3 regions of the Flavobacterium sp. N502536 genome follow, and region 3 is predicted to be linked to each of the others. Evidence: riboswitches for the same ligand, from Rfam matches in the RefSeq annotation. Region 3 holds a riboswitch; each other region holds the start of a gene.
The links. A riboswitch is a leader RNA that binds a small molecule or an ion and turns the genes downstream of it on or off. The one in region 3 is predicted to bind cobalamin.
Positions count from the first base shown of each region.

Region 1: another riboswitch for cobalamin. It lies ahead of OLM61_RS03580 (TonB-dependent receptor plug domain-containing protein); the one in region 3 lies ahead of OLM61_RS17455 (cell surface protein).
Region 2: another riboswitch for cobalamin. It lies ahead of OLM61_RS01855 (TonB-dependent receptor); the one in region 3 lies ahead of OLM61_RS17455 (cell surface protein).

Region 1 is NZ_CP110011.1:789,168-799,968, reverse strand. Features, by position in the region: gene yiaA (inner membrane protein YiaA) at 1-164, opposite strand, end outside; gene OLM61_RS03610 (DUF4252 domain-containing protein) at 326-865, opposite strand; gene OLM61_RS03605 (DUF4252 domain-containing protein) at 867-1,394, opposite strand; gene OLM61_RS03600 (hypothetical protein) at 1,411-1,869, opposite strand; gene OLM61_RS03595 (RNA polymerase sigma factor) at 1,856-2,365, opposite strand; gene OLM61_RS03590 (S41 family peptidase) at 2,526-3,998, shown strand; gene OLM61_RS03585 (YncE family protein) at 4,353-5,411, opposite strand; gene OLM61_RS03580 (TonB-dependent receptor plug domain-containing protein) at 5,416-7,269, opposite strand; cobalamin riboswitch at 7,296-7,499, opposite strand; gene cobC (alpha-ribazole phosphatase) at 7,567-8,103, opposite strand; gene OLM61_RS03570 (adenosylcobinamide-GDP ribazoletransferase) at 8,088-8,873, opposite strand; gene tnpA (IS200/IS605 family transposase) at 9,099-9,530, opposite strand; gene cobT (nicotinate-nucleotide--dimethylbenzimidazole phosphoribosyltransferase) at 9,575-10,801, opposite strand, start outside.
Region 2 is NZ_CP110011.1:416,327-427,127, reverse strand. Features, by position in the region: gene OLM61_RS01865 (amidohydrolase) at 1-807, shown strand, start outside; gene OLM61_RS01860 (beta-ketoacyl-ACP synthase III) at 1,019-2,002, opposite strand; cobalamin riboswitch at 2,477-2,679, shown strand; gene OLM61_RS01855 (TonB-dependent receptor) at 2,794-4,842, shown strand; gene OLM61_RS01850 (YncE family protein) at 4,839-5,984, shown strand; gene OLM61_RS01845 (cell surface protein) at 6,076-7,287, shown strand; gene OLM61_RS01840 (DUF5074 domain-containing protein) at 7,310-9,577, shown strand; gene OLM61_RS01835 (hypothetical protein) at 9,861-10,502, opposite strand; gene OLM61_RS01830 (hypothetical protein) at 10,513-10,801, opposite strand, start outside.
Region 3 is NZ_CP110011.1:4,132,076-4,142,876, reverse strand. Features, by position in the region: gene OLM61_RS17475 (DUF4465 domain-containing protein) at 1-841, opposite strand, end outside; gene OLM61_RS17470 (hypothetical protein) at 908-1,510, opposite strand; gene OLM61_RS17465 (hypothetical protein) at 1,636-2,145, opposite strand; gene OLM61_RS17460 (hypothetical protein) at 2,158-3,399, opposite strand; gene OLM61_RS17455 (cell surface protein) at 3,443-4,732, opposite strand; cobalamin riboswitch at 5,117-5,319, opposite strand; gene OLM61_RS17450 (hypothetical protein) at 5,690-6,106, shown strand; gene OLM61_RS17445 (hypothetical protein) at 6,103-7,173, shown strand; gene OLM61_RS20925 (S26 family signal peptidase) at 7,265-8,068, opposite strand; gene lepB (signal peptidase I) at 8,002-8,871, opposite strand; gene OLM61_RS17435 (PQQ-binding-like beta-propeller repeat protein) at 9,147-10,331, opposite strand; gene OLM61_RS17430 (hypothetical protein) at 10,607-10,801, opposite strand, start outside.

The DNA of each region.
Region 1 (10,801 bases), 1.7 Mb from region 3:
AATGAAACTACGGCAAACAGTCCAAACATTAAAACGGTGAAATAATATCCTTTTTCATTTAATAACATTTCGGCTCTGGCAAGTCCTACTATAAATCCAACTGTTCCTGCTCCAAGAGCTACCCAGGATGCCGCTATAAAGGCATTCGATGTTTTTTGTACCATAATTAGTGTAATAATTTTTTTTTGGTTGATGAACAAATATAGATAAAATCAGTTCATATTAAAACAAACACGAGCAGTATTATTCAGTATAATCTTCTAAAAATGTTAAATAAAAAAAGCTCCAAATTATGGAGCTTTTTCGTTTTAATACAAGTAAGAAGTTATGGTTTCATCAACTGCTGTAAAGGCTTTAATTGTTCCATATCAATTTTAGAGGCTTTCAAAACCGACATCAGGGTCATGATGTTGTTCGGATTCATGTTTTTTCCCAGTACACGCACCACTACAAAACCGCTTTCTTTTTTGTTGGCAAAAACCACAAACTCTTCGATATTGTCGTCAGGCCCTACATAGCTTATAGATGCTCCGTCTTTACCTGAGCCAACCTTCATTAATTCCTGGTATTTTGGATTTTTCAGGATCTCTTTTAGTTTGCCGCGTTCTGTTTCAAATTGTGCCTGATTTTTAGGTGTTTCTTTAAAAGCCAGGATATTCATTTTCTCGAATGATTTTAAAGCTTCATTTTGTTCCGCAGATAATTTTGCTTTCTCCACATTTAAGATTGTTGACGAAATATCAAGTGCGATAAAATCTTTATTGTCTGTGTTTTCAACAAAATACTTCTGTAAGGAAGGAGTAGAATTACAACTTACTAAAGTTAGTAAAACTAAAAGGGCTGAGGTAATAACGTTTGCTTTCATCTTATCTTTTGCCTTTAGAAGCTTTTTTTAAGTCAGCACCACCAGGAAGCTGCATTTTATCTGTCAGTACTGAGATTTCGTTTAAGTCAAAATTACCTGTTAGGGAAAGTAATACGCTTTCGTTGTTTTTTGCACCGTCAACAAACATCAGTAATTCTTTAATTTGCGTATCGCTTGCACCTGATCTTACCATGATGCGTACATTTTTTCCGCTGTCGTTTACTTTCATAAGTTCTTCTAATCCGGCTGTTTTGATGTATTTGTCGGCTGAAGCTTTCATGTCGGCTTCGACTTTAGGATTTTTAGTGGTAAACACTTTTAGGTAGTCTAACTTTTTAATTAAGTTAATGTATTGTTGGGTTTCTTTATCAGAAGCGTCAACTTTCACTTTGCTCATTAAATCGAACATTTTTTTGTTTACGATTACTGAGGTTACATCGTCCTGACCATCAAATTTGTCAAATGCTCCCTGAGCATAAAAAGTATGGCTAACGAATGCTAAAACTAGTGTTATGATAAAATTTTTCATTTGGATTAAGATTTAATTACTGTTTAAAAATTCTGTTTTTTGATTGTTCGTATTCTTTAATGTATTGTACACTTTCGATACCTACATTAACATTGTTTGATAATAAAGCCAAAGCTTTTTGCGTTGCGGCAAGTGCTTCTTCCGGATTATCATAGGTTCCTAATTCAGTTTGCGCTGTAACCGGAGTTACATTTTTTTCGCTTACATAAAAATAGGTTCCAACTCCTAGTAAAACAACAGCTGAAGCTGCAATCGATAACCACGCTACTTTTCGTTTTTTAGTTTCTAGTGGTATTGTCTGCGTCGATTTCTGTTCTTTTACCTGAGAGAAATAACCAAACATAGGTTTGTATTGTTCCAAATGCTGCGCAACATCCGGTGAAGAAAAATATTCTTTTAATTGATTTTCTTCGGCAATAGTTGTTTCTCCCTCAAAGTATTTTTCTAATATAATTTCTATTTTACTGAATTCCATAACTGTGTGTATTAACCATTGATTCTCTTATTTTTTTTCTCGCTCTTGAAAGTGCTACTCTGATAGCCGTTTCGTTCATATTGACAATTTTTGCAATTTCATCAAATTCATATTGTTCTACATCCCGCAACTGAATTAAAATCTGTAATTGTTCGGGTAAGTGGCTTATAATTTTTTCAACCCATTCTAAACTATTCGAATCTTCCAGTTTCTTGTCCAGTTGAGGCTCCCGGTCGGTATAGTTATTATGGACAATTTTAAGATTTCCGGCTCTTTTTGATTTTAACTGATCCAGACAATAATTTTTGGTCATTGTCATCGCAACAGCTTCAACACTATTGTAAGTTTCAAGAGTATCTTTTTTGTTCCATAGTTTAACCATAATCTCCTGAGTGGCATCTTCGGCTTCTTCGGTACTGGTTAATAATCTTTTTGCCAGACGAAAAACTTTGTCTTTAAAAGGATTTATTAATTCTATAAACACATTCTGATTCATAAAATCTATTGGTTATTCGTTAGCTTATATAGTGAAGACGAGACACTATTATTTTTGTTACACGGAGGTTTAAAAATTTTACAATAAAAAAGCAATAAAATTCTTAGAGTTAAAACTAAAGATAGTATTTTTACGTTAATACTACATAAGAGATCCCTATATGAAAACAATATTAAAGAGTGTACTGTTATTATTTTTACTTGCTTTTTCTTTGCAATCCTGCGAAGATCAGGACGATGTAGCGGCTCCGGCGTCGTTACAGGTAAACGATTTTATCTGGAAAGGCTTGAATCAGTTTTATTTATGGCAGGCTGATGTTCCTAATTTAGCCGATGACCGTTTTAGCGATCAGATAGCATTAAATAATTTTTTGAGCGGGTATTCTAAACCACAGGATTTATTTCAGGATTTATTGAACAAACCTATTAGCAAGTTTCCAAAAGGTCAGGCCATTGATCGTTTTAGCTGGATTGTAGATGACTATACCGTTTTAGAGCAGGAACTTCAGGGAACTTCAAAAAATGCAGGTGTAGATTTTAGACTTAGTTACAAACCCGGAAGTACGACTGATTTAGTAGGTTATGTACGTTATATTATTCCTAATTCTGATGCTTCGAAAAAAGACATTAAAAGAGGCGACCTTTTTACCGGAGTGAATGGAACTTCATTGACGGTTTCCAATTATCAGGCACTTTTGGCAGCTGACTCTTATACTTTAAATATGGCTTCCTATACCGGTACCAGTTTTGAAAGTAATGGAAAAACAGTTGCGTTGGTAAAAACAACTTTAGACGAAAATCCGGTTTTTATCAATAAGGTTATTACAGCCGGAGGTCATAAAATTGGTTACCTGATGTATAATGGTTTTTATGCCAATTATGATTCGCAGCTTAATGCGGCTTTTGGAGAACTAAAAGCACAGGGTGTTACCGATTTTGTTTTAGATTTAAGATACAACGGAGGTGGCTCGATACAAACGGCAACTCGTTTGGCCAGTATGATTACAGGGCAGTTTACCAATAAGGTTTTTTCGAAAGAGAGATGGAATGCAAAAATCAATGAATTCTATGAAAGTGAAGACCCTGAGTCATTGCTGAATAAATTTGTAGATAAGATTGATGGTACTGCGATTAATAGTTTGAACCTAACCAAAATTTATATTATCACAACAAGTGGTACGGCTTCTGCAAGTGAATTAGTGATCAATGGGTTAGTGCCTTATATTTCAGTAATTCAGGTAGGAGAGACTACTGTTGGGAAAAACGTAGGATCGGTAACATTATACGATTCTCCAACTTTTGGAAAAACAAACAGAAATCCAAATCACAAGTATGCGATGCAGCCTTTGGTGTTGAAAATTGTGAATGCTGCTGATTTTGGAGAGTACACAGACGGTTTAAAACCAACGTATGAAAAACTGGAGCGTATTACTAATTTAGGAGTTTTAGGAGATCCAACAGAGCCGTTGTTAAGTGTGGTGGTGTCTCAAATTACCGGAGTCAGCGCGAAAAAAACAGGCGAGGACAGTGGGGTAGCTTTGAAAGGCTTTACAGATGCTAAAGCAATGGACGGAATTAAAAACCAAATGTATCTTGAAAAAGCTCCCGAGGGACTTTTACGAGCATTGAAATAAAAAAAAGGGCTGTCCGAAAAGTATGAACTTTCTCTCATTATGTTATTTGGTTTAAGTCTCTACTTTAGTTCGACGCGGATAAAACAGATTTACTTCGTAAAAACGCGGATAAAAAACAGATTTTTTTTCCTCATTTAAAAGTTTTTTTAATTTTTAGAATCCGTTTTTATCAGCGTCTTCGCGATAGCGAATCCGTCAAATCAGCGTTGAATTAAGACGTATAATTTTTGCCGATCAATAAACTGCTTTTGGATTATAATTCAATCTAAAATTATTTATAAAAACAAAAGAGGCTGTCCTTACTTTTCGGACAGCCTCTTTTTTTTGGTCAAAAACCAAAACTAATTCTAAAAATTAATCGTTGAAGTAGAAACCGTTTGGTCCAACACCAACTGTTAATTCTTTTTGTAATGTTCCGCTCAAATTGTAGATGTAAGCTTTACTGTTTGATTTAAAATCACCTCCGTCGGCAATAAAGATTCTATCGTCTTTTACAGCAAAACCATACATTTTTCCATAATCAGAAGTTGAAGTGTATTGGAAAATTGGAGTAGTTGAAGCCGTAGTTGCTGTATAATCTATCGCATAAACTGCCGTATTTAAGGTATAGTATATTTTGTTGTTGTAAATATCTAAGTTTTTAACTCCGTCAAGTGACTCCGGGAAAGTGATTTTAGTGATAGAGTTATCTGATAATTTTACTTTTACAATTTCGCTTCTTTCTCCATAAGAACTTCTGATTGCGTATAAAATACCATCTTTCTCTTCCATAGTATCTGCTCCAAAACCAATAGTTAATGAAGTTTCCAATTTGTTTGTAGCCGGGTTAACCACAAGTAATTTGTCACTATTGTAAGGTTCTGTTACATAAAGCTTGTTGTTGTGAAGCTCGATATGGTTTGCTGTTGTATTTAATGGTATTGTAGTTTCTACTTTGTTGGTAGCTAAATTAATTACAGCGATAAAATCATCAGTGTTACCAGCTGGGTTTGTTTTAGACCAATACGTATTAGCATTCGTTACATAAGCCTTACCGTCTTTTACAACACCGTATCTTGGTGCGTTTAAACCAGTTTCAACTTTAGCTAATAGTTTAAAGCTATAACGGTCTACTACATTAATCACATTCGAACCACCAGCAATGATATAGGCCTTGTCTCCGTCAAAAAAGATGTTTTGAAGATATTTTCCAACAAAATCAGTAGTGTTTGCCGTTTTGTAAGCATCTTTAGTGAAAGTGTTTAAATCGTCAGAGATGAAAGAAACAGAACCACCATCAGTAGAATTTCCTTCATTTAAGATGAAAATTCCATTATCATAAACTCCTTTAGGATTGTCGGAGTCGTCGTCATTAGAACAAGAAACAAAAAGCGATACGCTTAATGCCAATAAAAATAATCTAGTCAGTTTCATTATATTAAAATTTAAGGTTTAAGTACAGGTTGTAATTTCTTCCCGGCATTGGTCGGTGTTCCAGACTTTGGTAAAATGTATTCCACACATTCAGCACCTGAATACCTACCCTGAAAGAAGATAAAAGTTTAAAATCGTAATCCAGGCCAACGTTTGAAACCGTATAAGCCGACACGATTTTTTCAGGATCATTGTCTGCCTGCGTGTATACAAAGCCATTATAGAGAAATTGATAATGGGCTGAAATGTTGTTTCTGGAGTAGGCAATGGCTGCAGTAACTTTATGAAAAGGAACAAAAAACAATTGCTTTTTGGTTTCGACATTTTCTGAAACTGTATACGCATAAGTCGCATTAGCAGTCAGGTTGTTTTTGCCAAAACTCTTTTTCCAGCTCAATAAGGTTTCGGCCCCATAACTGTTCACTTTGTCTGTGTTTTGTGGCCTCCAGATGCCATTATTTCCGGGGACCCATTGCAATAGATCTTTTATTTTGATGTAGTAAAAAGTCTGAGTCAAAGAAAAGTTCTGAACGGTAAAAATATTTCCAATTTCTGCCTGATAAGAACTCTCCGGTTTTAAATCACGATTTCCGCCTTCTTCCCAATACAAATCATTAAAAGTTGGAATTCTGAAATTTCGGGATACATTCAATTTCAAATTATATAATTTCCCAAACTGATAAGAAGAACCCGCTGAGAATAGTACAGGAGATTTATAATTGTCGGTAAACTCTTTGCGAACACCAAATTCGTTTTTCCAATTAGGGGATGCCTCTTGTTTTATAAGTAAAGCTGCCGAACTTATTTCTCTCACATTATCTCCAAAACCACTTCCGTATCCTTTGGTTCGGTTGTAATCCAGAATACCATTTAGTTGTATGGATTTTAGCAATTGATAGCCCAGATCCGCTTTTGTAGTTAAGCTTTCTGTTTTTCCGTAGGTATAAATATTGCTGGAATTGTCGGCATAATATTTATAGTTTTCGAAAATATAGGCCGTTTTTAAATTGGTTTTGAACCTGCCAAAATCACCATCGTACTCTAATAAGTTTCGATTAAAACCATTGACATATTTGCTTTTCGTTTCAGATTCAGAAACCAGTGAAGTATTTCGGTCTGTATTTGAAGTTTGGGTATATAATTTTAAACTGTTTTTGGCATCAATTTTATAACCTGCATTTGCATTTAGCGATATAACATCGTATTGACCGTTTTGATTCCAGCGCTGTTCGCCTTTCCAGTTGTATTGATTCAGATACTTGTAATCGTTTGTCGAACTGTTTTTAGAGAAACCAATCTGAGCGCTCCATTTTTCGTTTGAAATATTGGTTTTGTAATTAATTCCAATCGTATTAAAACTTCCGTAATCCAGTTTTAAAGTATTCTCAAATCGATTATAAAAGGTCAGATCGTTATTTAAATGCACCGTTCCTCCAACCGCTCCACTGCCGTAAATAACACTTCCTCCTCCTGCTTTTACGCTGATAGAATTATAATCGGAACCGGGAATGGTATTAAAATCGGTACTTCCATTCATTTGAGAGTTAATGTTGATTCCGTTCCAGATGACTGCTGTTTGTGATGATGTGGTACCTCTAAAGGATACGGTAGAAAGCATTCCACGACCGTATTCTTTAAAGTAAATAGTCGAATTAAAGTTTAATAAATCAGTCAGTAAAGCCTCATTCTTGCCAATAACAGAATCGTTTAGTTTTAAAACCGATTGCGAACTGGAGTATTTTTTAAGATTGGCGTCGGAAACGACAACATTTTTAAGTTTGGTAATAGAATCACTTTGCGCCGAGATAATCTGACACAAGCACAAGAAGTAAAAGACAAAAAGTTTTTTTAAAGCCATAATTTCTACACTCTTTTTCCCGAGAGCTCGATATTGGTTACAAAGGCAGGTCTCCTGGCTTGCGTCTTGTTGTTTACCTTCCCATTCGCCAGAGCGAGCAGTGGTTTTGTAGTTAACAACAAGCATTCTTTTCAGAACAAAGCTTACAGTTGCGGGTACAGCTCAAGATTTATTACTTGATTCCCTTTTAATGTGTATGAATGAACACAACCTTAATTTTGTGCAAAGATAAAGTTAAAATTATTGAATTTTCAAATTTGTTTTAGTTTTTAGAAGGAATTCGAAACAAATTGTAACTTAATACTCTATTTTAATAACCTGTCCGAAGGCTACTTTGTTGTTAAAGGCATCTTTCAGAGGCAATGCAGACTGATGGCATAAAATACTTCTGATTACACCCGCATGAGAGACAATTACTACAGGAGTGTTTTGAGCGTTTAAAATGTGCTCGTTTAAAAAGGCGTCCACCCTTTCATGAAGTGCTGTAAACGACTCGCCGTTGGGTACCTGTGTTGTGACAAAATCTTCCATCCACGGATTAAGCTGCTCCGATGGAATAGTCTCCCAGTTTTTCAGTTCCCAGTCACCAAAATTCATTTCCATCAAACGGTCGTCCTTAACTATGGAAATGGGGTTTGTCTTATGCTGAATGTATTCGGCCAACTTAACACAGCGTTTTAATGGGCTAGAAAAGAGTAGGGCTTCTGAGGGCAATTGCGAAACAATTTCTTCAAAAATAGTTTCAAACGGAACTGCCAAATCTACATCAGACTGGCCGTAGCAGATTCCTTTTTCGCAAGTGGTTTCGGTATGGCGAACTAGATAAACTTCCATATCAAAAGAATACTTAAATAGTAGATTACTTCACAAACCTGTTGCGTGGCTCCCAGACAGTCACCTGTATAACCATCAATCCATTTTTGAAAATAGCGGGCTAAGAAGTAACGCATAATAAATACCGGAATTAGAGCTAAAAGGAATTTATACTGAAAATAAGAAAACACCAATAAAGGAATTAATCCGAAGAAAAAGGAACCTGTAATTTCTTTCCAACTGTGTTTTTTGGCTATTGGTTTGCTTTTACTGGTAGCATCATCACGAGAATATTCATGAGTAAAAATGATAGATATTGCCGCCAGACGGCTTAAAGAATGAGCAGAAATGAACAAAAGGAAAATTAGAAAAATGTTAGTAGTGAAAAGAGTAACGGATTCAGCAAGTAGTTTGAATTTCAGTAAAAAAAGCAGCACCAAACCAATTGCTCCGTAGGCACCTATTGCGCTGTCTTTCATAATAAGCAGGATTTTTTCTTTGGTCCACCCGCCGCCAAAACCATCACAAACATCTGCAAAACCATCTTCGTGGAAAGCTCCGGTTGTCAGTATCGAGGTAACTATTGCCAAAAGAACAGCCGTCTCCGTAGATAGAAAAAGCGAAGAAAGGTAGAAAGCCAAGAAAGAAATGCTTCCCACAATCCAACCTATAAAAGGAAAATAGCGCGTTGCCTTGTTTAAATAGTCCGGATCATGATTGATGTTTTTAGGACAGGGGATTCTGGTGTAAAACATTAAACAGGTAAAGAAGATATGGAGTTCTTTTTTCATTTTAAGAGGATTGTTTGTTTGGCTAAAGCCTTTTTGGTTGTTAATATATGTTCCAACATCTAAAGATGTTGTCTATTCTATATCTATTGTATTGTATTGTATTCAAATCTGGAGGGTGTATAAAAAATAATTTATAAATATGTAATTTTTACATTGCCTCCAGATTTATCTGGAGGCCGTTGTATTTAGGGTTAGAATGGCTTTAGCCAAATTCTATTTATGTATCTATTGTTTATGAAAATCAAATTTGCTGATAAATTCATCATATTCTTCCTGAAAAGTTTTTTTCTGATGATGAATTTCTTGATTTTTAATATAATTTCTTACTTTGTCTATTGAAGATTCTGAAACAGAAACAGCAAAGTATTCATCCTGCCATTCAAATTTTTCTTTAGTTAAATTATTTTTATTGATCCAGTAGGATGATTCTCCTTTGACCAATTGCATTATTTTTTGAATATTTTGATCAGATCCTAATGAAATAAGGCAATGACAATGATCCGAATATCCGTTTACAAAGTCCACATATATTCCTTTTTCTCTTGCATTCTCTTTAATATGCTTCCACACTTTTTGTCTTAATTCTGTTGAACTTAAGAATGGGAATCTGTTTTTTGTACTCCAAACAAAGTGAATGTATATTTTTATGAACGGCATAATTGTAGTGTTTTTTCTTACATAACGTAAAATAATCACTTTAATTACTTCCTACTGACTCCCGCGCTTTCAAAACTGGCCATTTCATTCAAAAAAACTTCGGCCGATTTAATAATTGGAAAAGCAATCGCACAGCCAGTACCTTCGCCTAAGCGTAAATCCAGATTTAAAATGGGCTTCGCTTCTAAATAATTCAATAATTTCTGATGCGCTTTTTCGGCGGAGCAATGGCAGAAAACAGCGTTTTTATGAATGGCAGGATTTATTTTGGAAGCAACTAAAAAGGCAACGCTACAAATAAAACCATCAACCAAAAGAAGCATATTATGCTCAAAAGCAGTTAACATTCCGCTGGCAATCTGCATGATTTCAAAACCGCCAAAATAGGCCAGTTGCTGGTTTAACTCTGCCGGGCCTGTGTAATTTTCAATGGCTTTTTGAAGCAGGTTTTGTTTTTGAAGTAGTTTTTCGTTTTCAACACCTGTTCCTTTTCCCACACATTCTTCGATAGAAAATCCGGTGAGAAGACTCATCAATACAGAGGCAGTAGAGGTATTTCCGATTCCCATTTCTCCAAAACCAATACAGTTTGAACCTTTTTTTGCGATAGCTTCAACAATCGATTTTCCTTTTTCGAAACACAATTGTAGTTCTGTTTCACTCATTGCCGGAAGGTGTAAAAAGGATTGGGTTCCTTTGGCTATTTTGGCATTAATCAGATTGGCATTTGTGGGGAAATCATAATTCACACCGGCATCTACGATCGATAGCTGAATGTCATTTTGCTTGCAGAAAACATTAATGGCAGCACCTCCTTCGAGAAAGTTACTGACCATCTGTCTTGTAACATCTTGCGGATAGGCGCTTACCCCATGATTGGCAATACCGTGATCTGCAGCAAAAACAACAATAGCGGGATTTATGATTTTGGGATTTAAAGTTTCAAAAACAGTGGCCATCTGAAAAGCCAGAGTCTCGAGCGTTCCTAAAGCACCAATAGGTTTGGTTTTAGAATCTATTTTCTCCTGTAGCAGGGTACTGAAATTGCTCTTATTGCTGTTTGTTGTTTTAGATTCTAAAGGAAAATGGGAAACCTGATTCTGAACGATACTTTTAATTTCAGTACAGTCCGGAGCTTCTGATTTATGTTTCCAGTGCAATTGCTGCAACATGGGTTGATTGTCGTAATTGGTAGCTGGTTTTCCGATACAGAAGTAGCCCAGTGGCTCGATGTTTTCTGGTAAATCAAGAATTTTTTTAAACTGATAATA
Region 2 (10,801 bases), 1.3 Mb from region 3:
AGTCTCGAGCATTTATTGGCAGCTTTGGAGAATAACAAAGACAGTTTTGGATGGGAGATTGTGGCTTTTCCACAGCATGGAATTTTATATTCACAATCAGAACCTTTACTGAGAGAAGCTGCAAAAATGGGCGTAGATTTTATTGGCGGACTTGATCCTACAACTGTTGACGGAAATATGGAGAAATCGCTTGACAGCATGTTTCAGATCGCGATAGACCACAATAAAGGCATTGACATACATTTGCACGAATCGCCTCCTTCAGGAAAATCGGCTATCGAATATATCATCAAAAGAACCGAAGAGAACAAACAACTACAAGGAAAAACCTATATCAGTCATGGTTTTGCGCTGGCCAGAATGGATCCGAAAGATTTAGAAGGAATTGCCGAAAAAATGGGAGCACTGGGTATAGGCGTAATTTCGACAGTGCCAATCGGAAAAACCATCATGCCTATTCCGACTTTAAAGAAGTACGGTGTAAAACTGATGACGGGTACCGACAGTATTGTAGACCACTGGATGCCTTTTGGAACCTGTGACATGCTGGAAAAAGCAAAATTATGTGCACAGCTTTATGGCTGGACCGATGAATACAATTTGAGCCGTGCTTTGCATATTGCCACCACAAATGAGGTGTTGCCGCTTAATGATGCAGGCGTACGCGTATGGCCGGCGGCCGGAGATGACGCTCATTTTATTTTGGTAAAAGCAAGTTGTTCGGCCGAAGCAGTAGCCCGTTTACCCAAAAGAGAAGGTGTGTTTTTCAACGGAAAAATGATAGCGGGACAGATTGCGGGTCTTTAAAAGGCTTTTAATCAAGTTGCCCATTGGCAGAAAATTTAGTTAAAGTACCCGAATAAGAAATTGTCAGAGGCATTTCTAGTTTAAGTTATACCCATAAAAAAAACAATCAGTATGAAGTACGTACTGATTGTTTTTTGTTTAAAATCGATTTTGATCTTATGATTAGTAATACGGCATCATAAGAATATAGTGTAATGTTTTTGTATAGTATTTACCATTTGATGTACATACTGCCCCAGGAAAATCCTGCTCCAAAAGCTGTAATAACAATGTTATCTCCTTTTTTAAAATCTTTTTTGAAATCCCAAAGACATAGTGGAATAGTTGCTGCCGTAGTGTTACCGTATTTTTGAATGTTTACTTTAAACTTTTCAATAGGAATACCAACTTCTTCACTTACTGCCTGAATGATTCTTAAGTTAGCCTGATGTGGAATAACCCAGTCTATCATATCCGGAGTCAATGAAGCTTTTTCCATTAGCTCTTTAGAAGTACCGCTCATGTTTCTCACCGCATGTTTAAAAACGGTTCTTCCTTCCTGATGTACAAAGTGTTGTTTGTTTTGAATGGTTTCTTCTGTTGTTGATAAAAGAGAACCTCCGGCACGTACAGAAAGGAATTCTGCACCTGTTCCGTCTGTTCTGAAAATGTTCTGCTGTATACCGTGTCCTTCCGTATTAGGCTGTAAAAGTACCGCACCTGCACCGTCACCAAATAAAATACAGCTGTTTCGGTCTTCATAGTTCACGATCGAACTCATTTTATCGGCTCCAACCACAATAACATTTTTGTATCGGCCGCTTTCAATAAAACTTGCGCCTACCGAAAGAGCGTACAAAAAGCCACTGCAGGCCGCGTTAAGGTCAAATCCCCAGGCATTTTTCAGGCCTGCTTTTTCGCATACCAAACTGGCAGCGGGGGTAAGAATATGGTCGGGTGTTGAAGTTGCCAGTATAAGGCAATCTACATCCAGAGGATTTATATCATAGTTTTCTACTAAGTCTTTAATGGCGAAAGAAGCCATATCTGAGGTTGCCAGTGCCGGGTCGTCCAGTATGCGTCTTTCTTTTATGCCTGTTCTTGATGTGATCCACTCATCTGTTGTATCTATTCTTTTTTCTAAATCAGTATTGCTTAAAACCGTTTCCGGTACATATCCTCCAATAGCAATAATGGAAGCTTTTGTTGTATTCATTGATTTTTTTGTTTCTCTTTTAGCGTTTTTTTTATTTTGACTTTCGGCCCAAAACCTTTCTCCAGCCCATTTTACAAGAGTTTTTCGAAGAATATGTAGTACGAGGGGCATCTTCAATTACAGGGGCGCAATTTAACAAATATAAAGACGCAAAATTCTTCGGATTTGTTAATTTACTTTTAATATTTCTGTTTCACTTCATTATTAATAAAATCAAATCCTATTTCGAGTAATTTTGTCTCAGTTCTTCAATGTTTATGAAAAAACAACCAAACTGAACTTCCAGTTTGTCGCAAAATTGTTTTTTTTGTTACGATTGAATTTTGAATAACATCCGCAAGAGTGTAATTTTTCTAATACTTATCATACAAAACCTCAAAAGCTTTTCTTTAGTTAATTATCGAGAGATAGCCGCATTTATTGTCAAAACTGTAATATCATTAAATAATTCTTGTTTTTATAAAGATAACTCTATCTTTACGCCCAGATTTTGGTCTGTTTTTTCTTTAAGAGAAAACAGTTAAAAGGGAATCAGGTGTAAATCCTGAACAGACCCGCTACTGTAAGTTCTGTACAAGTCTTTAAACGTTACTCATGCCATTGTTCGCCGCGGCGAATGAGAAGGCTGTTTAAAGATAGAACAAGTCAGGAGACCTGCCATAATCACATAGTTTAAGACTTTCGTGGAATAAAGTTGAACAACAATAAACAGGCCCGTTATTTTGTAACGGAACTCTATCTTATTGCGTTTTTGATTATTACATCCCGGAGTTTATTTAATTAAATCAGTGATGTGTAATACCAGAAAAATATTTTTATTCCTTATTCTATTATTTGCTCCTATTGTACTTCATTCTCAAACTACTAAAGACAGTTTGCGGGTTTTGAAAGAAGTATTGCTAAAGGCAAAACCCTATCAGGAAGTAATTCCCGTACAAAGCCTCTCGGGAACACTGCTCGAAAATTTAGCCAGTCACAATGTTGCCGACGCACTTCGTTATTTTGCCGGAGTACAAATCAAGGACTACGGTGGTTTAGGTGGACTCAAAACGGTCGATGTCCGCAATATGGGAACCCATCATGTAGGTGTTTTTTACGATGGGATTCAATTGGGAAATGCGCAAAACGGAGTGACAGATCTGGGAAAATATTCGCTGGATGATATGGAATCGCTTACGATGTACAATGGTCAGAAAAGTGAAATATTCCAATCGGCCAAAGACTTTGCAGCGGCTTCTACGATTTACCTGCGAACCAAGCGTCCTGTTTTTGAGCATAATAAAAAGACCAACTTACTACTGCGCTATAAAACCATGTCGATCAACTACAATGATTTTTCGTTTAGATGGGAACAAAAACTAAGCGATAAAGTAAGTCTGAGTGCCAGTTCGGAATACATAAAATCTAATGGCGCATACAAATTCAGATACAAAAGAAACAATCTTGACGGAACTGTAGCTTATGATACCTCAGCCACCAGACACAATAGTGATATAGAAGCATTTCGTTTTGAGTCAGGTCTTTACGGAAAAATCAAAAATGGTTCCTGGGATGCGAAAGTCTACTATTACGATTCTGAAAGAGGAGCACCGGGCGCTATTGTAGAAAATAAATTTTCGGATGGTTTCCGACAATACGACAAGAATTTCTTCACGCAGGGTACTTTTATAAAAGATTTTAGCGAAAAATATAAATTTCAGGCCAAGGCAAAATACGCCTATGATTATACCCATTATATAGCCAGAGATACTACCAATGTGCTGGGAGAAGTGGTTACCGAAGGTGCCCAGTCTGACGACAGTTATTATCAGCAGGAATATTATTTCTCCGCAGTCAACCTCTATAAAATTTTACCCACCTGGGATGTTTCACTGTCGACGGATTTTCAATACAACCGTTTAAATGCCAACAGAAGAGGTATCAAAACGCTCTTTTCTTATCCGGAACGTTACACCGCATTGTTTGCGCTGGCAAGTTCGTACCGACTGGACGGCTTTAAGGTTTTGGGTAGTGTGGTAGGTACGCACGTGCAGGAAGAAGTACGCTACAATGCAAAAGCTCCCGACAAAACAGAGTTTACGCCGGCCTTATTTTTAGGTTACAGCCCTTTTAAAGCCTACGATTTTAATTTGAGAGCTTTCGCAAAACGCATGTTTCGAATGCCCACTTTTAATGATTTGTATTATACGATGGTTGGTTCCAGTACCTTAAGACCCGAATACATGAATCAGTACGATGTTGGATTTACCTACAACATACCGTTTGAAAGCGGTTTATTAGACCAGTTTTCTATTCAGGTCGATGGTTATTACACCAATACCAAAGATAAAATAATTGCAGCCCCAACCGGAAATTTATTCCGCTGGATGATGACCAATATTGGGGAAGTGAAAGGCAAAGGAATAGAATCGGTTGTTCATATGAAAATGCACATCAGCAAAGTAAATCTGAGCGCCCATTTGAGTTATACCTATTCAGAGAGTAGAGATTATACCAAGTTTGCCGGTTTGGAATTATCGTCTTATGGAGATCAGATTCCTTATACTCCTTGGCACAGTGGATCCGGAATTTTAAACGCGGATTATAAGTCATGGAATTTTAACTACAGTTTTATTTACGTTGGAAAACGATACAATGGAAATGTAAACAATATCAGGATTAATGAAGTACAACCCTGGTATACACACGATTTAGCCGTGCAGAAAAAGTTTTCATTTCAGGGCAATGAAGTAAAAGGGTCAATCGAGTTAAACAATGCCCTCAACCAGCAGTACGAAGTCATTTACAACTATCCGATGCCGGGCCGTACACTAAAATTTATAATCAGTATTGCGTTATGAAAAAGAGAACTACCCAATTCCTGCTTACTTTATTTGTAGCCCTTCTTTTGGTTTCCTGCAGGGAAGAAGAAACTGTTTTTCCTTCTTCAGATAAAAGCGTAGCCGCGCCCAGAGGGGATGGCAATATAGAAGGATTTTATCTTTTAAACGAAGGCAATATGGGAATGAACCGTGCCAGTATTGATGTATTCAATTACAGAACCGGAAATTATACCACCGATATTTACTCAGAACGCAACCCAACAGTCGTAAAAGAGCTGGGTGATGTAGGGAATGATATTAAAATTTACGGAAACAAAGTGTATGCGGTAATCAACTGTTCCAATAAAGTGGAGGTGATTGACAAATGGACGGCCAAAAGAATCAAAAAAATAGACATTCCGAATTGTCGGTATGTCACTTTTTACAAAAACAAAGCCTATGTAAGTTCGTATTCAGGCCCCGTGGCCATTGATCCGAATGCCGAAATTGGATTTGTAGCCGAAATCGATACGACATCCTTGGAAATAAAACGGAAAGTAACAGTGGGGTATCAGCCGGAGCAAATGGTAGTGCATAATGGAAAGTTATATGTGGCAAATTCAGGGGGGTACCGAGTACCTAATTACGACCGGACCGTATCGGTTATCGATCTTGAAACTTTTACCGAAATAAAAAAAATAGATGTAGGGATCAATCTTCATAGCATGCAGGTAGACAGCAGGGGAGATATCTATGTGAGTTCGCGAGGCGATTATTACAACACACCTTCCAATCTTTTTGTGATTGATACGAAAACAGACGAGAAGAAAATGCAGCTTAATATTCCGGTTTCGGCAACCTGTCTCGTCGATGATTTGCTTTATTTCTACAGTGTCTCATGGAGCTATCTTACCAATAGTAATAAAGTTTCTTACGGAATAATAGATACAAAGACCAAAAAAGTCATTAACGATAAAATTATTACGGATGGTACCGACAAGCAGATCATGATTCCTTATGGTTTACAGGTGAATCCCGAAACAAAAGAAATATATGTTACCGATGCCCAAAACTATGTGGTAACAGGTTATATCTACTGTTTTACTCCCGAAGGAAAATTAAAATGGAAAACAACAGCTGGAAACATTCCTGCTCATATTGCTTTTATAACTAAAAAGTGAGAGGTGAAATGTTAGAGGTGAAATGTTATACGCATCAGAAATTTAGTTTGCTGTACCTCAGCAATCCTACACGATTAAAAATTTAAAAAAAATGAAAAGTACCCCTTTTGCACTTTTAAAATGCACACTAGTGTTAACCCTCTTACTAGGATTTATCTCCTGTGGATCGGATCGGGAAGAGGATTCGGGAAATGAAAACCCGGGAGAAACACTAAAAGAATCCTATACGATCGACCGTTTTAAAGTACTGAACATTGATCTGAAAATGTCCGCTAATTCAAAATTAACCTGGAGCATTAAAGATTCTGTCATTTCAGAAAGCCTTCAACTGGATTTTATCAGTCCGTATTTAAAGAGTTATCCCTTAACCTTAAAAGTGGAGACCAATGGAGTTGTAAAAACCTATCAGTCTTCGATCAATGTAACAAAAGAGGCTGGAAATTATAACAAGTACATTTCTAATGTGTTTGATTTTCGTCCCGGAGTAGGTCAGTTTACTAACGAACTTCCGCTGTATGCACCGGGAAATACTGAAAGCAATCTGATTAATGCCGCTAAGAAATCACTTGTAGGTTCAAACGCGTCAATGATTTCTTTAGGAGGGTTTGGAGGTTATGTTGTATTTGGTTTCGATCACACAATTCCAAATATGAATGGCCGCGATTTCAAAGTTCTGGGAAATGCTTTTTGGGCTAACGATGCTGCTGAAGGACGTTCAGGATCTTGCGAACCCGGAATTATTCAGGTGGCTTACGATAAAAATAAAAACGGAAAGCCCGATGAAGACGAATGGTACGAAATAGCCGGAAGTGAATACTTTAAAAATACGACCCTTAAAAATTACAGTATCACCTATTTTAAACCGGATCCGAACAAACAGCCTGTTGCAGGTCAGGATTTTTGGCAAACAGATGTACAGTACATTAAATGGGAGGACAATCAGGGAGGTTCAGGATACAAAACCAAAAATGGATTTCACGAACAAAGTTATTATCCACTATGGATTGCGGAGGCTTCCTATACGCTCAAAGGAACCAAAATTAAAGACAATTATTACGATCAAAGTGGTACCGGGAGTTATTGGGTAGGCAAAGGCTTTGATTTTGGTTATGCTGATAATGCACCAAATGGCGACGAAGGCTCTAATATCGATATTTCGTGGGCTGTAGACAAAAGCGGAAAATATGTGAAACTTCCCGGAATCGACTTTGTTAAAATACATACCGCAATCAATCAGGAAGCAGGCTGGCTGGGAGAAGTTTCTACAGATGTAGCCGGGGCTTACGACTTATACCTTAAATAATAGAATTTAAATTAAATATAATATGAAGAAAAATTACTTGTTGTTGATGTTACTTTTTGCATTTTTTATGCGTGGACAGGTAATACCGGGAGACAGATTCTCTCGTGATAGTAAACAAAATGCAGCAGCAAAAAACGGGGCTGGTAAAAGTGTGGGGGCTGCGACAACTTTTGACGATATTCAGTATTGGGTAGGTACCGGTTCTAATAAAGCAGCATTTGTAGTGCAGTGGAATGATGGTAAAAATACCGATGCCTTAATTTGGGGATTCAGATGGGACGGTATTGCAACAGGTGAAGACATGTTGAAAGCCATATTAAAAACAGATCGTCGTTTTTTCGCACTATTGTATAAGGGAACGCAAACAGGGGCAACAGTAGGAGGACTGGGCTTTGATTTGGACGGAGTGAAAACAATCGGACTTTATAAAGGCATAGACTATACGTACCCTCTTTACCCTGCGAACGGCTTTGTGAATACAACGGCTTACGATTTTGATAACTACAAAGCGATAGATACGAATGACCACTGGCAGTCCGGATGGACGAATGGTGAATGGTCTTATTGGGGCAAAAATCCTGCCGATACTAATTTCGGTTCTCTAAGTATAGGAGCTTCCGCACGTGTTTTAGAAAATGGTTCCTGGGATGTTTGGAATTATGCACCGTCGAAGAATGTGCTTCCTATTGCTGGAACTTTTACTCCCGTTGCACCTTATGTAGAGGCGACAGATTTTACCAACGGTTATTTTATGGTAAACGAGGACTGGTTTGGGCACACTAATGGTTCCTTGAATTTTGTCAATAAGAACGGTAGCGTTAATTACCGAATTTATAGCACTGCAAACAACAATGAAACTTTTGGTGTTACGACTTGTTATGGAACAGTTTATGGCGATAAATTTTATTTTATCTCAAAACAGGCAGCAAGCGGAGGTGATCAAAATTTCAGCCCTGGCGGCCGATTGGTTGTTGCCAATGCACAAAACATGAAAAAAATTGCCGGATTCGCCAATATCGGAGGAGGAGACGGACGTTCTTTTGTAGGGGTGAACGAAAATACAGGGTATATTGGTACCTCAAAAGGAATTTTTCTTTTTGATATCGCCAACCTAAAGGTGGGAACGGTAATAACCGGTACAGCTAGTGTGGGGCAGATAGGTAACATGATTCGTACCTCTCAGTACGTATTTGCAGTTTCGCAAAATGGAGGAGTTTTGGTAATTGATCCTGCTACTAATACTTTGGTTAAGACAATTACAGGGAAATTCCATTCGGTAGCTCAGGCCAAAGATGGAAGCGTATGGGCAATTCAGGATCAGAAACTAATCAATATCAATTCGACAGCTTTTACGCTAACAGAATATGCAATTCCTACCACTAAATATTTAGGATCCTGGGGAGCCTGGAATGCAGGAAGTTTTACTTACAGTACCCAACAGAATGCTTTGTATTGGATGAATTCTGTTAATTCGTTTACTTCAGGAACAAAAATTGTCAAATTTGATGTTGCTTCAAAAAGCTTTAATGAGAATTTTGCAACCATTCCGGGACAAACGGATGCTTTTAAACAGATTCCTTATGGTGCGGCCTTACGTATCGATCCGGTTTCAGATGAATTGATTGTCAATACTACAGAAAACGGATTTGGACCGCATTTTCAGAAAAACTGGGTTCATACTTTTGATGCTGCAGGAAACTTAATCCAGACAAAAGTTTTAGACGACTACTATTGGTTTCCCGGAACAACAGTTTTTCCGGATAATACAGCACCTGTAGTGAGTACTACTTTGCCTTCGGAAGTTTCAATCAAAGAGCCAACTGTAATCGATTTAAAAAACATTGTTTCAGATGCCGATAATTTGTCGGCGGCGATTGTGAAATCTGTAAAGTCAGTTAGTGATACAGAGATCGTTTCGGCTGTAATAAATGTGAATGACGAATTGGTTCTTACTCCAAAAGCTTTGGGGAATGCAACCGTTGTGATTCGTTTTAATTCAAATGGTAAACTCGTTGAAAAATCAATTACAGTCAATACAACAAGTAATTTAGGAACAGGTGAATTTACAAAGTTAGAGCTGGCAATTTATCCAAATCCGGTTTCTGAGGTGTTGAACATTAGAACCGAAGACGAGGTGCTGAACGTAACAGTTTATGATATTTCAGGGAAATCAATTAACGCCCAAATCAATAATAACCAGATTAACGTTAGTGATTTTGCTAATGGAATGTACATCATCAATATAGTGACCGATAAAGCGAATTATGTGCAGAAGTTTATTAAGAAGTAAGGTGTGAAATGTGAAATGTAATATGTAAAATATATAGCCCCTCTTACGGTTTTGTAAGAGGGGTTTTTAATTTATAATTGTTGTTTCGATAGTGGTAAAATAATTAATACTTTTGTAAAAGTATCTCAATAATTGTTTTCTTAATACTTGCATGAAAGTATATTAGGATTAGAAATTAATTGTTGCGGGGTAAAAGTGAGGGTAACTTTTAGCAGCATCAATAATCCAATAGGAAAACTATCACTGCAACAAATAATGATATAAATGTTAATAATGTTGCGATTTATTGTAAAATCGATATTATTAGTTCTTTGGCCGTCATAGACTCCATTCCAAAAACTTCATTATTAAAAAACGTTGGAATATCCAGATTGGTTTCCGCTTCAAGTGCCAGAAGAAGATTTTCTTTAAAACCTGTTTGTAAATAAGTTTGATAGAGAGGGCCATATTTAGAATGTAATATGCTATGCAAATCTGGATTTTGTGAGTTTATCCATTCGTCAACTGCATAACGTTCTTCTTTTAAAATTTTTCTTTGCTTTTGACTGGAAAAACCTTTAATTGTTTCTGAGCCATCGCCAGTAAAAATTGGTTGCAAAGCAAAATAATATGGTTGTAAATTTTTGGTATGAGCAATATTTCCAGCCCAATCTAAATAATGAATGTCTTTTCGAATACCTACAAAAACATTTGAATAGGTTAGTTTATTGTAAAAATGATCTTTATAGATTTTTGTATACTGAATACGCACAGCTTCACGATTGGTCTGATCATAGTATGATTTTGAAATCTTACAACCTTTCATATTGTATACAGGTTCTTTTGCGTATAAGAAAGGCAAACAGTCAAATGAGATGTCGGTAACTAAGTTCGCGTTAGTTTGATACTTATTGAGATAATGTTGTATTACTATTTCTGTATTCATTTTTTCTTTGTTATGTTGCTAATTCAATATATTTAATATCTGTAAAATCATAAAACTTTGGTTTTAGTACCAATTTTAGATTAGAGGTGGGAAAATTTAAAAATGTATGTAATAATGTTGTATTAAAGTAACAAAACATGACACCGTTTTTAAATTTTATACTCATCGTATTTAATGGCTCGATGGTAGGGAAAGTCCCTCCTACGTTGTATTTGTTTAGTAAACCTGTAGTCACTAACAGAACATTATTAGCGTCAGGACCGCTTACTAGTGAATGATAGAATTGACCTCCAAAAAAT
Region 3 (10,801 bases):
TTACATCTCCTAAACCTTGAAGTGCTGTAGTGTTTACATTGATCCATCCTGTTGGCATTACCAAAGAACCTCCTGTGTAATCTGCCAATGATTGTGTGATTGGAGCGCTAATTGTTCCGCTGGCATCTACACCGTAGATCAACAATTCGAAATGATCTCCTGAAGAAAATGCCTGAGCAAAACCGTCTCCGTATAAACAGCCGTAATATGGCCACGGATGATTGTTGATTTTAAGTCCTTTTATCTGATACAATCCTGTGTTTCCAATTTTAATCCAGTTAGAGAAACCTGCTTCTGTAAAAGTAGTTCCCTGTGGATTTTTTGGGTCGGTGTAGCTTGACCAATACGCTACAATATAGGGATCTCCTGTTGTTCCCGGAGTTCCAGCAGCAATGGTCGATGAAGTACCAAAACCACTTCCTGCCATAGTTCCCCACTGATTGGCAACCCATCCGTTAGATCCGCCAGAACCTGCTCCTGAACCATAATTTGTAATATCATTTACATTTGATACAATAAAACCGTCCCAGTAGTTGTAACCTGATGATGTTCCGCTATGTGAAAATTTAAATATGTCAACTGTTAAATTGGTATTTGCCACATAGGTATTTTGCCAATACTTCCCTCCTGTTGTTGATGTTCCGCTAGTCAACAAAGAACTGGTCAGGTTAAGCGTAGAAGTTGTTCCTATCGAAGGATCGGTCACTGCACTTTTAGAAGTTGAGCCTGAGCTTTTTACTGCTGCGTTGCCGTTTTCGTTGTTTGAAAGGTTTTCTTCATTGCTACAAGACGAAAGTCCCAGCATCAAACCTACTGTCAAAAAATAAAGTACTTTTTTCATTATTTATAAAATTTAGGATTAATATACTTGGTTAATTAATAAAACAGTGTTATTCAAACTTTTTGATTATTTGCCAGTAGCAAAATTTAAATCTTCAGCTTGTTTGAAAGAATTCGTTACCAGGTCTAACGCCCCGATCTCTGTGAATGTAGGTACATATACTTTTACGAAGTCTATTCCCGGCAGTTGTACTTTAACGCCATTGCTGTCTACAGCCCAGCTGATATCTATAGAAGGATCTTTGATACCACCGTAACCCCATTCAAAAGTCCCTACATTGAAGGCTGTACCTTCTCCGTCACTTATGTCTTTTGTTGGTAAATTGATTTTTGTTCCTTTCAGTGTATAAGAATCTCCAAGCCATTGCGGGTAATAGTTGTAACGTCTCCATTTTTTTGTCCTGGTAATAAAACCAGTCTCCTTTTTATTATTGGTCCATTTAAGATATTCCTTGTCAAACTGCCAATCCGATTTTCCTGCTACAGCAGTTTTGTTGACATCTGGCTTGTAATACGTAATCTCGTAATTTTTTACTGTAGACGATTTATAATACTCACTTCCTGCTATTTCATACCACTCATTGTCTTCCGCAATGCCATTTTTATTTGCATCGTACGCAACAGCGATACTTACAGGAGAGAATTTTGAAACGTTAGAGATCGCGTTCATCTGAACTGTAAAATCTCTTTTGCCATAAGCATTAATTACTGTATGGTCAAATTTTGTTACGATATACCCTCCAAAAGTCCCCAGATCAACCAGATTTCCGTCGGCAAGATTGGTTTGTGCATTCTCTATCGCTTCTGCTTTTGTTGCAAATTCAAAGCTGTCATTATTGTAATGCGGAGCCGGTACATAATCGATAATCGAAAAGGCTTTTGACGTATAGACTTCCCCGTTTCGGCAACGGTTACTTTTGTCGATGCCTGTTTTACTACTTTGTTCAGGGTTACCGTAAGATCTACAGCATAACTCAAAGCTTTTGGTGCTATAAATTTTAAAGTCTTAGTATCGCCAATAACAGAGTCTTTAGCAACACCGTCTTTTCCTGTTACTTTTACAGTCCATTTGTACTGTGCAGCGGCACCGTTGGCATTCTCAATAACCACCTCCGGGTCAATAGCTACCACATTGTATCGTTCTGTCTTAAAATCGGCTTGCAGTTTTAAAGTAAGTGACGGATCTTTAACCGGTTCGGGTTTAGGTTCTTCTACTACAGGATCCGGTTTTGCATCATCGCTACTACAATTGTAAAAAACGCTAATGGCCATTAGGCATAAAGTATATTTGATAAACTTTTTCATATTCTTATTCTCTTACTTTTTTAGATTGTATTTTTTTATGATCTGAAGATCGGCAGCTCCCGAAAATCGGGTAGCCATTGACGATTGCTGGTGGCAAAGTCCCATTGGCTCACTCACACAGTTCACCACTTTTATAAAATGAATTCCCGGAAGATTGGCTTTGTTGCCGTTTTTATCAACCGCCCAGTCAATATCAATATCCGGATTTTTAGCATTGACATACCCCCATTCCGGAGCATCGAAATTCCACAAAGTAGTTTGTCCGGGGCGTACTGCCGCGAAATTTACATTCAACTTTGTTCCTTCATAAACAGCGGTAGTTTGCGTTACCCAGGCAGGATAGTATTCTTTTTTAGTTTTTGATCTTGGCAAAAAGTAAGTCTGGGACTGGTTGTTCTCACAATAAAGGTGCTCACGATCTAAAAAGGGATCATTTGGTCCGCTTACCACAACTTTTTTGCCTGCTGCTGGTTTCTGATAGGTTATTTTAAAATTCTTAATGGTATTTTCTTTGGCGTGCTGACTTCCTATAATCTCGTACCATTCGTCATCATCCGGTTTCCCGTTTGCATTTTTGTCATAGGCTACATAAATTAATCCGGGAGCCGGTGGATTGGCTTTATCGGTCAAATCTGCCCCGTAAACTCTGAAATCTTTCTTTCCGGGAATATTAATCACCATATGATCAAATCCAACAGCGATCGAGCCTCCAAAGCCTCCCAAGTCAATTGGATATCCTACACTGGTTTCATTTATCCTTCCCAATGCTAACTTCATAACATCAGCTTTCGCAAATCCGTCTTTGTACAAATCATTGGCAAACATACCCGGTGCCGGGCTAAAATCGAAAATGCTTGTGATGTACGGATTGTAATTCTGAGCTTCATTTATTACATTCACGGTAGTCGCACTTGTTCCTTTTTTATCTCCTTCGGTAACATTTAACGTTAGTTCATAAGCTCCCGGATACAGGGCAATAAATCGCAAATCTTTGGCAGTCCCTACTACAGAATCTTTGGTTTGGTTGTAAGGATTTTTTTTAAGTACCCACTCATAACTAGGGTTAGTCGTTTCGGCAGAAGCGGTAATATTCAAAACATTAAAGGTAGCTACTTCAAATTTCCCCTGAAGTTTTACTGCTATTGGTATAACTAGTCCTTCTCCTGAGTTGGCATCATTTTTATCGTCATCGCTGCATGCGGTAAATACCGATGCCAAAGCAAATAATAATAAATGGGCAAAGTTTTTTTTCATAATTCTGGTATAATAATTTAGTTTAATACATTTTTGATTGGCGTTATCGCGTTGGAATACTTTCTCCTGACAGGTGCAAATCGGTTGCTCCCATGATTTCAGTCGAAGTTTCTCCCAGCCACCCCGCCTGCTGATTAAGACCGTTGTATACTTTAACAAAATCGATCCCCGGAAGCATTACTTTGTTTCCGTTTTTATCTATAGCCCAGTTGATGTCTATGGCTGAATCGTCATCGCCGTTTGGAGCATTATCAGCATATCCGTATAAAAAGGCATATTGCACAAAGTAACTTCCGGTTCCGCTTTCATCCACTGCATTATCCGGCAACCTTGTTCCTTTAAAAGTAATAGAAGCCTGATCTCTAAGCCATTTTGGCCAGTAATCTAAAGAATGATTGTAAGCGTTATTTTGTATCAGATAACCGCTTTTACCCTGATTGTCTTTCCAATAAATGTATTCCATATCAACAAAACCTACCGTACCTGTAGTTCCTCCCGGTACCGGTTTTTTGTTTGGATCTGGACGATAATACGTAATTTCATAATGCTGAATCGTTTTAGGTATTTTATGCCCGCCTCCTTCTATTTCGTACCATTCATCGTCCGGAAGTCCGTTTTTATTTTTATCGTAAGCCACCATTATAACCCCTGCCTCACTGCTTCCGCCTCGCATTGTACTGTTCGAATTAGGATTGGCTTCTGCCCAAAATGCATTGCCCAGCACTCTAAAATCGCGTTTGCCTTTGACGTTAACAATAGTATGATCAAACCCAAAAACAATATAACCTCCAAAGGCTCCAAGCGAAACCAGGTCTCCATTTTTCTTAGCCAGATAGGTATTGGCTCTTGATAAAATTCTTTCGGCAGTATCCCCGTCATTGGCAGCCGGTAGATCATTTATAAACTGTCCCGGAGCGGGTCTAAACTCAAATACCTTTGCGATATAGGTTTTATACTCCTTCGTTTCTTTTGTTACTGTAATAACTGCTTTTTGTGTTTGTATACTCCCTTTGTTATTTACCGCTACTGTTAATTCATAAACCCCGCTTTCTGCTGCTGCAAACAGCACTTCTTTTTCTGTAGTATTAGTTAGAGCATAGTTTTCTGATGTCGCTTTTGTAACACTCCAACTGTAGGTAGCTTCTGTAGCTGTATTGATAGTAGAATTTATAGCCAAGATTGCAAATCGCTGCGTGTTAAGAGCCAAATCAGAGCTTACCGGTGGCGGATTGTTATCCTCTTTGGCAGCATTATCCTCAGAACAGTTGCTTAAGCAGAGTGCCAGAATACAAAAGAATAAGAACCGGAAATATTGGGAAGTGTTGTAAAACATGTGGTATTATTTAAGTTGGGAGTTGATAAGGCAATTAAAATTGAAGTAATTGCAATGAGGTTTTCATTTTTAATCTTCAACCGGATGCCGTACCGAATGCATCCCATAGTTTTACGAAAGAGCATTGTGCCAGGATTGATTTTTTATAACATTCACTTTCCGGGCGAAATGCTTTTAAAATGGGAGAACAACGATGTAATACTCGCGACTGAAGTAAAGTAGAAACAAATGCAACAATAAATAAGAGTCCTTTTTCTGTATTATACATCACTAAATGAATTAAGTAAACTCCGGGATGTAATAATTAAAAAAGCAATAAGAGAGAATCCCGTCATAAAAAATGACAGGTCTGTTTATTGTTGTTCAACTTTATTCCACGAAAGTCTTAAACTATGTGATTGTGGCAGGTCTCCTGACTTGTTCCATCTTTAAAACAACCTTCTCATCCGCCGCGGCGAACAATGGCATGAGTAACGTTTAAAGACTTGAATAGAACTTACAGTAGCGGGTCTGTTCAGGATTTGCACCTGATTCCCTTTTAACTGTTTTTTCTTAAGAAAAAACAGACCAAAATCTGGCGCAAATATATAACTATCTTTTACAATAGAGTAATTCTAAATAAAAAATTCCAAATCTCAAATTCCAAGTTTCAAATTCCAAGTTTCAAATTCCAAGTTTCAAGTTTCAAATACGGCTCACAACATTACCGGGATTTAGAATTTATGAGTCACTCCAAAATCACAGCTTTAAAAATGAGGATTTTTCTTATTCTTTTTCTTAGCATTTCCCGTTTAAATCGCGTAGTTGTACGCTAAAATCAGCAGTGTCAAATCCCTATTTTTATACCAGAATTCAGGATCCTTTCACGATTCTAAACCATACCGAAAAACTTAAATCTAAAAATGAATTATAACCAAAACAGCCGAAAAAAATAGGCAGTGCTTAATTTTTTATATTATGAAAAAAATATTTCAATCTAATGGATATCCAGAAATAAAACTAGAATCGTCTATTCTGAACAACTTTGGTTTTATACCGCTTTATACTGAAGTTTTTCTGGATTTGCAAAATGGCAGGAACGAAGACAAACCTATCTTTACTACTCCAAAATATTTAACTGACGCTTCCATTCCTTTAACACCGGGCTTTCAACATCATGGCGGACTACTCTTTTTTGAGCATTATTTGTCTTATGAAGCCATGGATGGAGGACTTGAACAAGCAAAGACGGCCGCAAAAAAACTTTTGTTTAACTACACCATCATCAACAACTGTGATGGCAAAGACAATAAATTTAAAGGAATTGACCTTGGCCCAACTTTTATAGAAAGTAGAAAAATTGTTTTTTTCGTTACTTTAATCGATATCGTATGAGAACATTACACCTACTCGCATTGCTAGTCACCTCTTCTGTTCTGGCCCAATCGTATGACAAGACTGATTTAAAAAAAGTAGAATTACTTAACTCGTCTGCTTTGTCTCTATTAGATAATTCTGCAGCCATTATCACGTCGAATCCAAATGTTAAAGAATTCAATATTAATACAGAAAGCCTTGAAAGTATCTCGTTTGACGGGAATTTATTTTCAGCGAATATGAAAGGTCTTGAATACTATGGCTTAGGAAGCGGAACAGATAACATCAAGTCTTTTACGATGCAAAAAATACAAATGCCAACCGTTTCGGGAGCATACAATAAAAATGATTCAATTTCTAAAGTAGCCATCGGAATTAAGTTTAATGTTTTTACGCTGTATAATTCCTCATCTGAAGACATGAGAAAAAAATATAGTTCAATGCGGGCGGACATGCAAGATTTGAGTGCGATGGCTCGTGCCCAGTTACAGCAGGAAGGTTACGTAAGGGACACAACAGGAAACTACTATACGCGTTATGCACAAGTATTAAGGGAATTAACTGAAAAAGAGACCACAAACAAAGAAGTTGCAGCAAAAAATTTCGCAGACATTCTAAAAGCGCCCTTACTAACATTAGACATAGCATCGGCTTACAGCATGTTAATGCCTGCTAAAGATTTCAACAAGTCCCAATCTGGCCGCTTTGGTGCGTGGTCTACACTTACCTTTACAATAGGCAAAGGAGACCAATCTTTAAAACTATATGGTTTTTGCAGATACATACAGGATAATACGGACTACGATGCAAAAAACAACCGATTCACCAACCATACTAACTTTTTTGACGTAGGATCAAAAGCACAGTTTGACTGGAACAAAATCGCTGTAGGCTATGAATATATCAAACGAAATGGAGAGGGCAAAAATTACAGATCAGTTGGTTTTGTTCAATATAAAGTATCTGATAACCTTTATGTAACGGGTGGATTTGGAAAGAATTTTGAATCTGCCTTAAATGATGAATCTGTTTCTTTGTTTGGCATCAGATGGGGAATTAATACTAACGATAGCCGCGACTGGTAAAACAATAATTAAATTCCAAACTGTAAATTCCAAATTCCAATACTTCTTAATCGAGCACTGGAATTTGGAATTTGAGATTTGGAATTTGAATCTACACTTTTTTTCGTTTCTTTAATACATTGCTTACGATCATATAAATTGCAACTAACGCTAAAAAATGCAGTAAATAAGACTTAGATTCTCCTTTTTCATTTACAAAAGAAAAAACACGATTCCATCTTACCTTGTTGAATCCTTTTCCGTCTTTATCCCAACTGAACCAGATAAATACGGGTTTACCAACTACATGATCAAAAGGAACAAATCCCCAAAATCTTGCGTCTAAAGAGTTTTGACGATTATCTCCCATCATCCAATAATAATCTTGTCTAAAAGTATAGGTTGTACTTATTTTTCTATTGATTAGAATCTGATTACCAATAACTTTTAAACTGTTGTGTTCGTATTCTTCAATAACTCGTTTATAAAATGGAAGTGTTTTACTATTCAATTCTATAGTTTTTCCTTTTTTGGGAATGTAAATAGGTCCAAAATTGTCTATGTTCCAACCCAAAGAAAGATCCTGAGGAAACACGCCTTCCCCTTCTCCTTTTGCCATTAAATGTTTCTTAACTCCTTTTACAACCGGATTACGGGCTATTAATGCAGCTTCTTCATTTGTCAATGTCAGGAAATATTGTCCAGTATCGGTTAAGGCAAAATTCCCATTTCCATACTTCATGCCTTCTCTGGCTCCATAATGATTTACAAGGACATCTTGGTTAATTGGTTGTCCTTTGGTATCAATTAAAAAGTTATACTGAACTTTAGCACTTTGCGGCAGTTTTTCTATTTTACCATTGATATAAACATCCCCTTCGCGAATTTCCAGAAAGTCCCCGGCATTCCGACGCATCGTTTTATCAAATTTGTTTTTTTATCTATTGGTTTGTAATAATTTCTATCCGGATGAAAATTATCCATGTCACGCAACGTATCAGCAGGCTGATTAAAAACTACAATTTCATTGCGTTTGATCTTTTCTAGTGCAGGAAATCTAAAATAGGGTAATTGAAATTTGTTTAGTATTGACGTTCCTTTTTTAGTAAAATCATCGCTAAATAAATATGATTTTGTACCCAAAAAAGGAATTGAATCATGTACCATGGGCAATGCAACCGAAGTCATTGGCGTTCTTGCTCCATAGTTAAGCTTACTAACAAATAAAAAATCTCCGATGTACAATGTTTTCTCCAATGATGAAGATGGAATGGTAAATGGCTGTATAAGATAAGTATGCACCAATGTTGCTATAATAACAGCAAATAAAAGAGATCGTACAGTATCTTCTGCTTTGGTTTTTGGCCCCAAATCTCTGTTTTCAACATAGGTTAGATCCTTAGAAAAATAATTTAAAAAAGTGATATAAAACCCTAATGTTAGTACAACCAATACAACATCTCGCGTAGTATCTTTCCTAAAACTTCTAATAGTTTCGATCCAAACTACGGGAATCATTAAAAGATTGATAATAGGAACAAAAAGCATCAAAATCCACCAAACAGGGCGATGTATAATTTTCAATAGAATTACTAAATTATAAATTGGTATAAAGGATTCTACCGCTCTTCTCCCCGCTTTTACATAAAACCTCCAGGTAGACACACCATGAATAATTTGCATAATTAAAATAAAAAAGAGCCATTCTAATACATTCATACTTTTGATTTTTAGTTGTTTTTTATACTTTTTTTGAGGGCTAATTGGGCTTATAGGTACTGAGAAGCAACCTGTTAATTAATTTATATTTTTAACAAATAAAACTACAATTAACATCAAGCGACCTATGATACTAGTAGTATTTGTAGTGTTTTAATTAATTTGTTACAAATCATTCAATAAAAAAAATCTAAAATTTTAGAGGAAGCACAAATATTTCAAAAAAGACATAAAAAAAACTCCTTAATTGCTTAAGGAGTTTATAGTTGAAGTTGCTATCTAATTATCTTTATATAAGCACTATAAGCGTCGTCTTTAATGGTGGTTCGCAGATAAACTTCGTTTTCGTCTTTACTTTTAAACTCAAACTGAATCAAAGCAGCATCCGAATAATAAAAGAAGTAATCATCGCCTCCAAATTCAAAATTTGAAATGGGTCTGGTCGTCAATTTTGTTTCAAATGCTATTTCCCCATTTGTGATGTCTATTTGAAAAAGCTTTCCTTTACGGGTATATCCCCAAATATTATCACTTTCTTCAACCATATACTCGACATTGTCGTCTTTAAAATCCCTTTTCCAAATCTGAGTTCCCGTTTTTGATTCCAGAGCATATATCGAAGAAACTTCCGGTCCTTGTGCACCTACATAAACTTTGTTGTCTTTGCAAAATATGCGCTCCTTGATATTCTGTTGATTTTCATCTAATTTAAACAGCCAAAGTATATCAAGTTTATTGGCACTTAAAGCATAAAGCTCGTTTTTTTCATTTGCTATAAACACATATTCACCATCCGTCACCACTTTTCCGGACATAACGCCCTCAAAGCTTTTTTGAGCAAGAAGTTTCCCTGTATTGGCTTCAAAACTATATAAATTAGTTGCACTTTGAGTAAAAACTTTATTGTCGAAAACAAGAACCGGACTATCATTATTTGTGGACTCCAGCTTGTAGTTCCATACTAAACTACCATCTTTTATATCAAGGGCATAAATACTATTATTGGGACTTTGTGTAGTTAGATACAGTTTTCCTCCATTTATAGTTGGAATTTGGTTCTTTATTACAATCTGATCTGTAGTATTACCTAATCTTGACTTCCAAAAAATGGCACCGGTTTGGTTGTTTATGGCAAAAATTTCACCGTTAATAAACGGAATGTACACCACTCCATCTTGCATAGTGATGGCGTTTGCACACATTTCCGTATTCGAATCAGTAGCTTTTACCGTCCAATTGATTTTTTCAGATTCCAGATTAAAAGAAAAAAGTGAACCGTCGTAATCATAGATTAGAATTGACTCTTTGTCTAATGGAACTTTTGTTAGCGGTTTTAAGACTTTATTAGAAACCTTATCAGTAGCATAAGAAGTTTTATCAGGTTGTGCTAAGGTTGGTAGCTGTCCAAACATATTTACAACAGTACTTACAAACAAAAGAGTGATGAGCTTTTTTTTCATTTTTAAAATTTGGGATTAATGATTTGATTTCTTTTTTAGCGGTAGGACGCAAAAAAAGATCATTTAAATACGGATTAAAACACTGAAATTAAACTTATTTAACGCAATACCTCAATCAATATCTCTGCCAAATATAGTTAAAAATTATTATAGCATTTTGGAAGTTTCGACTTGTATGAATTGAAAATTGAAGTCTAAAATAGAAATAGATGTAAATTAAAAAACCTCCAAAATCAAATGACTTTGGAGGTGGTATTATTGGTTTAATACAGTGACTATCTTAGTTTTCCAACGAATATCACACTACCGCCAATCGCTTCGGAAACGGCTTCAAAATCAGCAGCTCCTTTTTGCTTCAAAAGACTGAATTTTCCATCAGGAGCAGTGATGTTACCATAATATTCTACACCGTCAATTGTACCTACCGTATAAACGGTTCCGTATTTTTCAAAAGAAGTAAAAGGCTCTAC